DNA from 2 places in the Paenibacillus sp. FSL H7-0735 genome. Region 2 is predicted to be linked to the other one. Evidence: riboswitches for the same ligand, from Rfam matches in the RefSeq annotation. Region 2 holds a riboswitch; the other holds the start of a gene.
What was found. A riboswitch is a leader RNA that binds a small molecule or an ion and turns the genes downstream of it on or off. The one in region 2 is predicted to bind S-adenosylmethionine.

Region 1 (3,865 bases), 3.9 Mb from region 2:
ATGCGCATTCGTTTCCGGCGGGAGCAAGCTCCTAAAGTGGACATGGCGACCAGTTTCTAGTAGCTTTTTCTCATATCAAAAAGACGAAGGCTTCCTTACACCATAGGGTTAAAGGGCCTTCGTCTTACCTATTCGTCCGTTTATTTTCATAGCCATTCTTTCTTGCGGAATACATACAGCATCCCACAGCCTAACGTCAACATTAGACCTATCACGGCAAAATAACCGTATTTCGTATGCAATTCAGGCATATGATCAAAGTTCATCCCATAGATTCCGGTGATTACGGTCAAAGGCATGAATATCGTTGTAATCGCGGTAAATACTCTCATAATTTCATTGGCGCGGTTGGCGATACTGGATTGGTAGGCCTCACGTAAGTTGCCCATGAGATCGCGGTACGTCTCAAAAGTTTCTGATATTTTAACTGCATTTTCATAAATGTCGCTAAAATATTTCTGCAGCTGATCATCAATCAGACGGAGGTCTTTTTTGTTCAGGGTATTGATAACCTCTTTCTGTGGTCCCAGCATCTTCTTTAACCATAAGATTTCACTTCGCAGACCGATAATCTCACTCAGATGAGATTTCTTGGTATGCATTAGAATATCCTCTTCAAGCTTCTCAATCCGGGCTTCAATTCGGTCACCTACGGAGAAATAATTATCTACGACAAGGTCAATAAGCAGGTAAAGGAATTGGTCAGGTTCGCTAACCTCTTGTTCCCATAACATGGGCTTCAGGATGCGCAGCTCGTGGATCTTTTGTTTCGTTACAGTAATAATATAATGTCTGCCCAAGAATATATTGAGTGCCCGCAGGAAAATTTCCTCATCATCAAAGCGGATGCTGTTTACAACAATAAAGTAATGACTTTCGTATATTTCGATCTTTGGACGTTGATCCTCTTCACTAAGGCAATCCTCAACAGCGAGATCATGCAGGTTGAACAGGGGCTGAAGCAGCTCCAAATCCTCCACATCTGCATCAATCCAATAGAACCCTTCTGTTGGGGGTGTCAATGTTTCATCAATTTCATCAATAGGTGTAAAAACCCCTGCATTCACCAGCCGGATTTTCATCTGATTCCACTCCTTCTATCCCCGGGTCTTCACCAGGGACTGCTAATTAAGCACAGAGAAAAAATCAGCTTGGCCGGCGTTACAATCAATACAAGAGGCCGAATGACGATTCGAGGGCATGAAGAAGAACTGCTCCCGCCGCCGGCAAGCTGATGATTATCCTGTGTGGTTGCTCATTTTGTACACTTAATTGCGAGCTCGGGTCGCCTTCCATTCTTCTTCTCACCTCTTCTTTTCGTTCAGGTATGAAATACTTGTCTAGTATAACAACGGAGTATGCCTCTTTCAAGCAAATTTATTGTTACTTTAAGGCTACTTCAGCATTGTATGGACTTGACGAAAAGGAGGTTCATGATTTAAAGTAAATTTTAAAGAAATTTAATTGAATACAGCTAAATCTTATCAAGAGCAGGTGGAGGGACTAGCCCTATGAAACCCGGCAACCGGCGTGTGAACGCACGGTGCTAATTCTTGCGGAACTTTGCTGACGACTAAACCCCGTCCAAAAGTTTCTGGCAGATGAGAGAGGCGCATATGACTGTAGATATGACCTTTCTCGTTTTCCGAGAAAGGTCTTTTTATTGTTCAGAAAGCCGCGATGTGACAACATAACCTAAATACAGTTAAGGAGTGGAAAGACAATGCCAATTAAAATTCCCGACAGTTTACCAGCAAAAGAAGTACTATCCGGAGAAAATATTTTTGTGATGGATGAAAGTTTGGCTTTCCATCAGGATATCCGTCCACTAAGGATTGCTATTCTGAATCTCATGCCGACTAAAGAAACGACGGAGACTCAATTGCTGCGTTTAATAGGAAATTCACCGCTGCAAGTTGATGTTACCTTGCTGCATCCACGCTCACATACTTCTAAGAATACTTCTGCTGAGCATTTGAGAAGCTTTTACAAAACTTTTGACGAGATCAGCCACCGCCGTTTGGATGGCCTTATTGTTACAGGAGCACCCGTAGAGCAAATGGAGTTTGAGGAAGTATCCTATTGGGAAGAGCTAAAAGAGATTTTTGAATGGAGCAAGGATAATGTGACCTCGACCATGCATATCTGTTGGGCGGCACAGGCAGGGTTATATCATCATTTTGGTGTTCGCAAAGTGGCATTGCCTGAAAAATGTTTTGGTGTATTCTCCCATACGATTAATCAAAATAACATTAAATTGCTGCGCGGTTTTGACGAGGTATTCCATGTACCGCATTCCCGTCATACCGATGTCTCCCGCGAAGATATTGAGAGCAATCCAGATCTGCAGATTCTGGCAGAATCCGAAGAAGCTGGTATGTATCTAGTAGCTACGACCGACGGCAAACAAATATTTGTGACCGGACATTCCGAGTACGATCCTCTATCCCTGAAATGGGAATATGATCGTGATTTGGAGAGGGGCATGGAGATGGCCTTGCCGAAACACTATTTCCCTAAAGATGATCCAGAACGGACACCTCCTGCAGTGTGGCGTGCACATGCCAACTTATTATTCTCTAATTGGCTCAATTACTATGTATATCAAGAGACACCTTACGATATCGACCCGATTGTTTATTAAGATCAGCGCTACATTATAATTTAGGAGGCATTTATCATGGACGACAAACTTAGGATTGAAAGCAGACTGGCACAAATAGGTTCACAAGAAGATCCGGCTACCGGAGCCATTAATTTTCCTATCTATAATGCTACGGCATTCCGTCACCCGAAGCTTGGGCAGAGCACAGGTTTCGATTATAGCCGTACCAAAAGTCCGACCCGTTCCGTACTGGAGAATGCGGCTGCGGAATTGGAGTCTGGTGATGCAGGTTTTGCCTGTAGCTCTGGGATGGCGGCTATTCAAACCATATTTACCCTGTTTGGGCAAGGCGATCACTTGATCGTTTCGCTGGATCTTTACGGCGGGACCTATCGTTTGTTGGAACGAATTATGTCCAAGTTTGGAATCACTGCTTCCTATGTAGATACGAATGATTTGGATGCGCTTGAGGCTTCCCGTCTTCCAAATACAAAGGCGATATTTATTGAAACGCCAACGAATCCTTTGATGATGGTTACGGATATTGCAGCCGTTGCTACTTGGGCTCGTCATCATGGGCTGCTCACAATTGTAGACAATACACTGCTGACTCCATTTTTCCAGCGTCCTCTGGAATTAGGTGCGGATATTGTAGTCCATAGTGCTACCAAATATTTGGGCGGACACAATGATGTACTTGCTGGTCTTATTGTATCTAAAGGGGCTGAATTATCCGCTGAAATAGCGATTCTACATAACTCTATTGGCGCTGTGCTTGGGCCAACAGACAGTTATCAGCTGATGAGAGGCATGAAGACACTGGCTCTGCGTATGGAACGGCACGAGAGTAATGCACTAGCAATTGCCCGCTATCTACAAGAGCACCCGGCGATTGCGGAAGTGTTCCATCCAGGCCTGCCGGATCATCCGGGATATGAAATTCAGAATCGCCAGTCCTCGGGCAATACCGGAATTTTTTCTTTCAAATTAAAAGATGCCAGATACGTAGAACCTCTGCTTCGTCATATCCGGCTTATAGCCTTCGCGGAGAGCCTCGGTGGGGTTGAATCACTAATGACCTATCCTGCAGTACAGACGCATGCGGACATTCCTGTGGAAATTCGGAATGCGGTGGGTGTAGATGATCGGTTGCTGCGCTTCTCGGTGGGCATTGAACATGCGGAGGATCTAATTGCTGATCTGGGTCATGCTTTGGAGGCTGCGCGGGCGGAAATCGAAACGAAGTAAAAGTAACGGCAA
Region 2 (3,865 bases):
GCTTCCAACTCAATGATGTCGAGGTTTTTCTTGTTTTCAGTGATATCTGCTTTCGTTGCAGCAATGTTTGTATCATCTTTCAAGGTAATCAGACCATTTTTCGCAAGTAGGATTAGTGCACGGCCACCGTTAGTAGCATCGTTCGGAATGGCAACTTTTGCACCATCAGCCAACTCATCGATCGATTTGATTTTTTTGGAATAAGCTCCAAAAGGCTCAACGTGAACGGATGCAACGGAGACCAGATCTGTTTTATTATTTTTGTTTTGGTCATCCAGATACGGTTGGTGTTGGAAAAAGTTAGCGTCTAACTCCTTCTCATCAAGCTGCACGTTAGGTTGAATATAGTCAGTAAATTCTTTAATTTCAAGTGTAATTCCATCTTTTTCAAGCAATGGAGCAATAGCCTTCAAAATTTCAGCATGAGGCACAGGTGAGGCACCAATAACCAGTTTCACAGGATCTTTAGTAGGTTCACTTGTTGCTTCTGCGTTTGGTGCTGTTGTAGCAGCCGAGCTCCCAGCATTATTAGATGCATTGTTGTTACCGCAAGCCGCAAGCACCGCAACCAGTGTCAGGCTAAAAAATGTAAGTAGTACTTTTTTCATTGTAAATCCCCCTCTAATCTATATTTTGTATTGAATAAGGATATATATGGATGTACCTTATTTCCGTGTGTAATGTTTTACGAGCCGGTCACCGGCCATTTGTAGCAATTGCACCAGTACGACAATAAATATTATAGAAATAATCATAATCTCCGTCTCATAGCGGTGGTAGCCGTAACGAATCGCCAAGTCACCTAATCCGCCGCCCCCAACCATACCAGCCATTGCTGTATAGGAAACCAGTGTAACCAGTGTGATCGTAACTCCAGCTAGCAGACCTGGACGAGCTTCTGGCAAAAGAACACGCATAACGATTTGATTCGTCGATGCTCCCATACCTTGTGCGGCTTCGATGACTCCGCGGTCTACCTCTCTTAACGACGTCTCTACCAAGCGGGCAAAAAACGGAGCTGCACCAATCACCAGAGGTGGAATCGTACCGAGTACACCAATGGAGGTTCCAACAACGGCTTTGCTGAAAGGAATTAGAGCCACCATCAAAATGATAAAGGGTACGGAACGTAGGATATTTACAAGTAATGATAAGACCGAGTAAGTTACTCTGATTACTATACTATTCGATTTCCCCCATAAATACAATAGAATTCCGAGTGGTAAACCAAGAATAATTGTGAACAATCCTGAAAAAAATATCATTTTTATAGTAGCAACCGTAGCATCCATCATTTCTTGCCAATTTAGATCTGCAAAATTCATTACGAAATCACCTCCACATCAAGGCCTTGAGCAATTAGTCTGGAGATCGTTACAGCAATTGCCTCAGCTGGCCCTTCAAACCGCACAATCATCTGTCCATAAGGCACATCTTTAATCGTTGAGATGGTACCATGTAAGATTGCAAAGCTCACACCCGTATCACGCACGACATCGGATAGTGCCGAGCCGTAAGTTTTTTCTCCGAAAAAAGTAATTTTGACAGCTTGAGAGTTATCCCCGGCAGCAGCATCAAGCGCCACTCGAAGAGGCCCTTCATTCTGTGTCTCACTGCGGATGAAATCGCGTGTAACCTCATGCTGCGGCTTGAGAAATACCTCTGTAACTTTGCCTTGTTCAACAATCCCACCACCATGTATGACCGCGACACGGTCGCAGATGCTCTGGATTACATGCATTTCATGCGTGATCAGCACAATGGTCAAATGGAATCTTTTATTAATATCAAGCAGCAGCTTAAGAATGGAATCCGTTGTCTGGGGATCAAGCGCAGAAGTGGCCTCGTCACACAACAGCACATCAGGGTCACTGGCTAGTGCCCGGGCGATGCCGACCCGCTGCTTTTGTCCTCCAGATAACTGAGAAGGATACTTATCTGTATGTTCTTCAAGCCCAACTAGAGCGAGCAGATCTTTCACTTTTGTATCAATAGCTGTTCTAGATGTACCTGCAAGTCGCAGTGGAAAGGCAATATTATCATACACAGTCGCCGAAGAAAGCAAATTGAAATGTTGAAAAATCATCCCAATCTTGCGCCGCTGTTCCTGTAATTGACCTTGGTTAAGGCTAGTTAGTTCAACACCGTCTACCCAGACCTCACCTTCTGTCGGACGTTCCAACAGATTAATGCAACGGATCAATGTACTTTTCCCCGCTCCAGAGTGGCCGATGACTCCGAATATTTCACCTTTCTCGATGGACAGATTCAATCCAGAAAGCGCTGTTGCCGCATTACTCCCTTTTCCATAAACCTTTGTTATCCCTTTTAGATTAATCAACTCTCGTCGCCCCCCCTTTATATTTCACTTATTCTATACAAAAAAACCTCCAACGATCGATGCAGATCGCAAGAGGCTCTGTGGGTTTATTAAGACAATGCCTTCTCATCTGCCAACGACCGCAACCTGCGCCATTGTAGGAATTAGCACCATGACATTTGTACAACGCTTCCCGCGCTGGATACAAATCGGTTGCCGGGCTTCATCGGGCCTATCCCTCCGCCGCTCTCGATAAGATAAAGTTATGAAATTATATTTTTTCTGAAATCGTACATACTTTAATGCAAGCATAAGTATAGTGAGTTTATCGATTTTTGTCAAAAGGAAATATATTGAACGATTACGATTTTATGCTCTTTGCCCTGCTTATTTCCTTACGCAGCTGTTCATTGCTGTAGCTGAATGCCGCGATTAATGTCTTACAGTTCATTTCGAGCGATTGTTTTAAATCCTCAAGATGGCTATCCAGATCCTCGAGCTGAATTTTATCATGCAGACCTTGATGCCGCTGCCACAGATCATCCTGCATTTCAGAATTCATATAATGAATTTCAGCATTTCTGCGCTTGCGTAAATTCTCCAATGGATCGCGGTAGGAGTTCTTGATCTGTTCCAGTTGATCCGCTAATGCAGGATGCACATTCAATAATTGAAGCTGACGCAGCACTGTAAAGTAAGAAAAGTGCGTTTTTAATTTGGATGTTTTGAGATCATAAAAATGATTCAGTACCGTCCCAAGCTTGTCCAGAAGAGAGAAAACCCGGATAAAGCCATCTTTATAAAAATAAACATAACGTGCATAATCGCCCTGTTCCACCGGTGTCATATCATCCATATAACCCGCGATCACTAATTTCCGGTAAAAAGCGGCCGCGAACCAACTTTGCTCCAGTTCATCCAGAGAGGAAATCAGTCCACGTGTCCAAATCTCCAGCTTGCGGTATTCATGGTCATTATCCTCATGGGCACTCATTTCCTTGCGCAGCAATGCTGCAAAAGTGGCCATATTCTCCATCGCATCAGCCAACACACCACTGTTCTTTCGAGGCGGCTCTCCAAGTAATACCCGCAGCATATCCCAGTCCTCCTAAAGTTTTGTTCAGCGTCTGCTTCCATGGACTGCTTCGTACAAAACTCGCGACGTAAGCATCGGCCAATCAGCTCCACGATATACCGGATTTCCACTTTATTATTCCGCGGGTGAAGCGCCTCTATCCACGGAGGGAATGTTCTACCAAGGCGGTGGAATCATTGGGTTCGTTACATTTTTTCCAGACACGACACTACCCGCACGATTTAGCTGCCAGACTCTTACACTCATATAACATAAGACACCAAACAAACTGGCAATCAGCAAAATATGAGCCAAAGCGGCAAATATGTACAATCTTTCATTATCTAGGGTGTAAACCACAGCCGCCCCACTAAACACCTGCATCAAGCATAACAGCACTGCAGCTACACCTAGCGCTCTAAGCTCTGGATAATCCTTATGTTTCCAAAATGCTAAATGCCCAAGCAGCG

Region 1: it holds a riboswitch for S-adenosylmethionine, as region 2 does, so the genes downstream of both, metA (homoserine O-acetyltransferase MetA) here and NSS82_RS27475 (methionine ABC transporter ATP-binding protein) in region 2, are expected to answer to the same signal.

The regions. Positions count from the first base shown of each region.
Region 1 is NZ_JBBOZH010000001.1:2,157,442-2,161,306, forward strand. It holds gene NSS82_RS09585 (HRDC domain-containing protein) at 1-60, shown strand, start outside; gene corA (magnesium/cobalt transporter CorA) at 147-1,082, opposite strand; SAM riboswitch class I at 1,479-1,608, shown strand; gene metA (homoserine O-acetyltransferase MetA) at 1,724-2,644, shown strand; gene NSS82_RS09600 (PLP-dependent transferase) at 2,681-3,853, shown strand.
Region 2 is NZ_JBBOZH010000001.1:6,076,050-6,079,914, forward strand. It holds gene NSS82_RS27465 (MetQ/NlpA family ABC transporter substrate-binding protein) at 1-608, opposite strand, end outside; gene NSS82_RS27470 (methionine ABC transporter permease) at 666-1,295, opposite strand; gene NSS82_RS27475 (methionine ABC transporter ATP-binding protein) at 1,325-2,341, opposite strand; SAM riboswitch class I at 2,444-2,579, opposite strand; gene NSS82_RS27480 (Cthe_2314 family HEPN domain-containing protein) at 2,682-3,416, opposite strand; gene NSS82_RS27485 (COX15/CtaA family protein) at 3,573-3,865, opposite strand, start outside.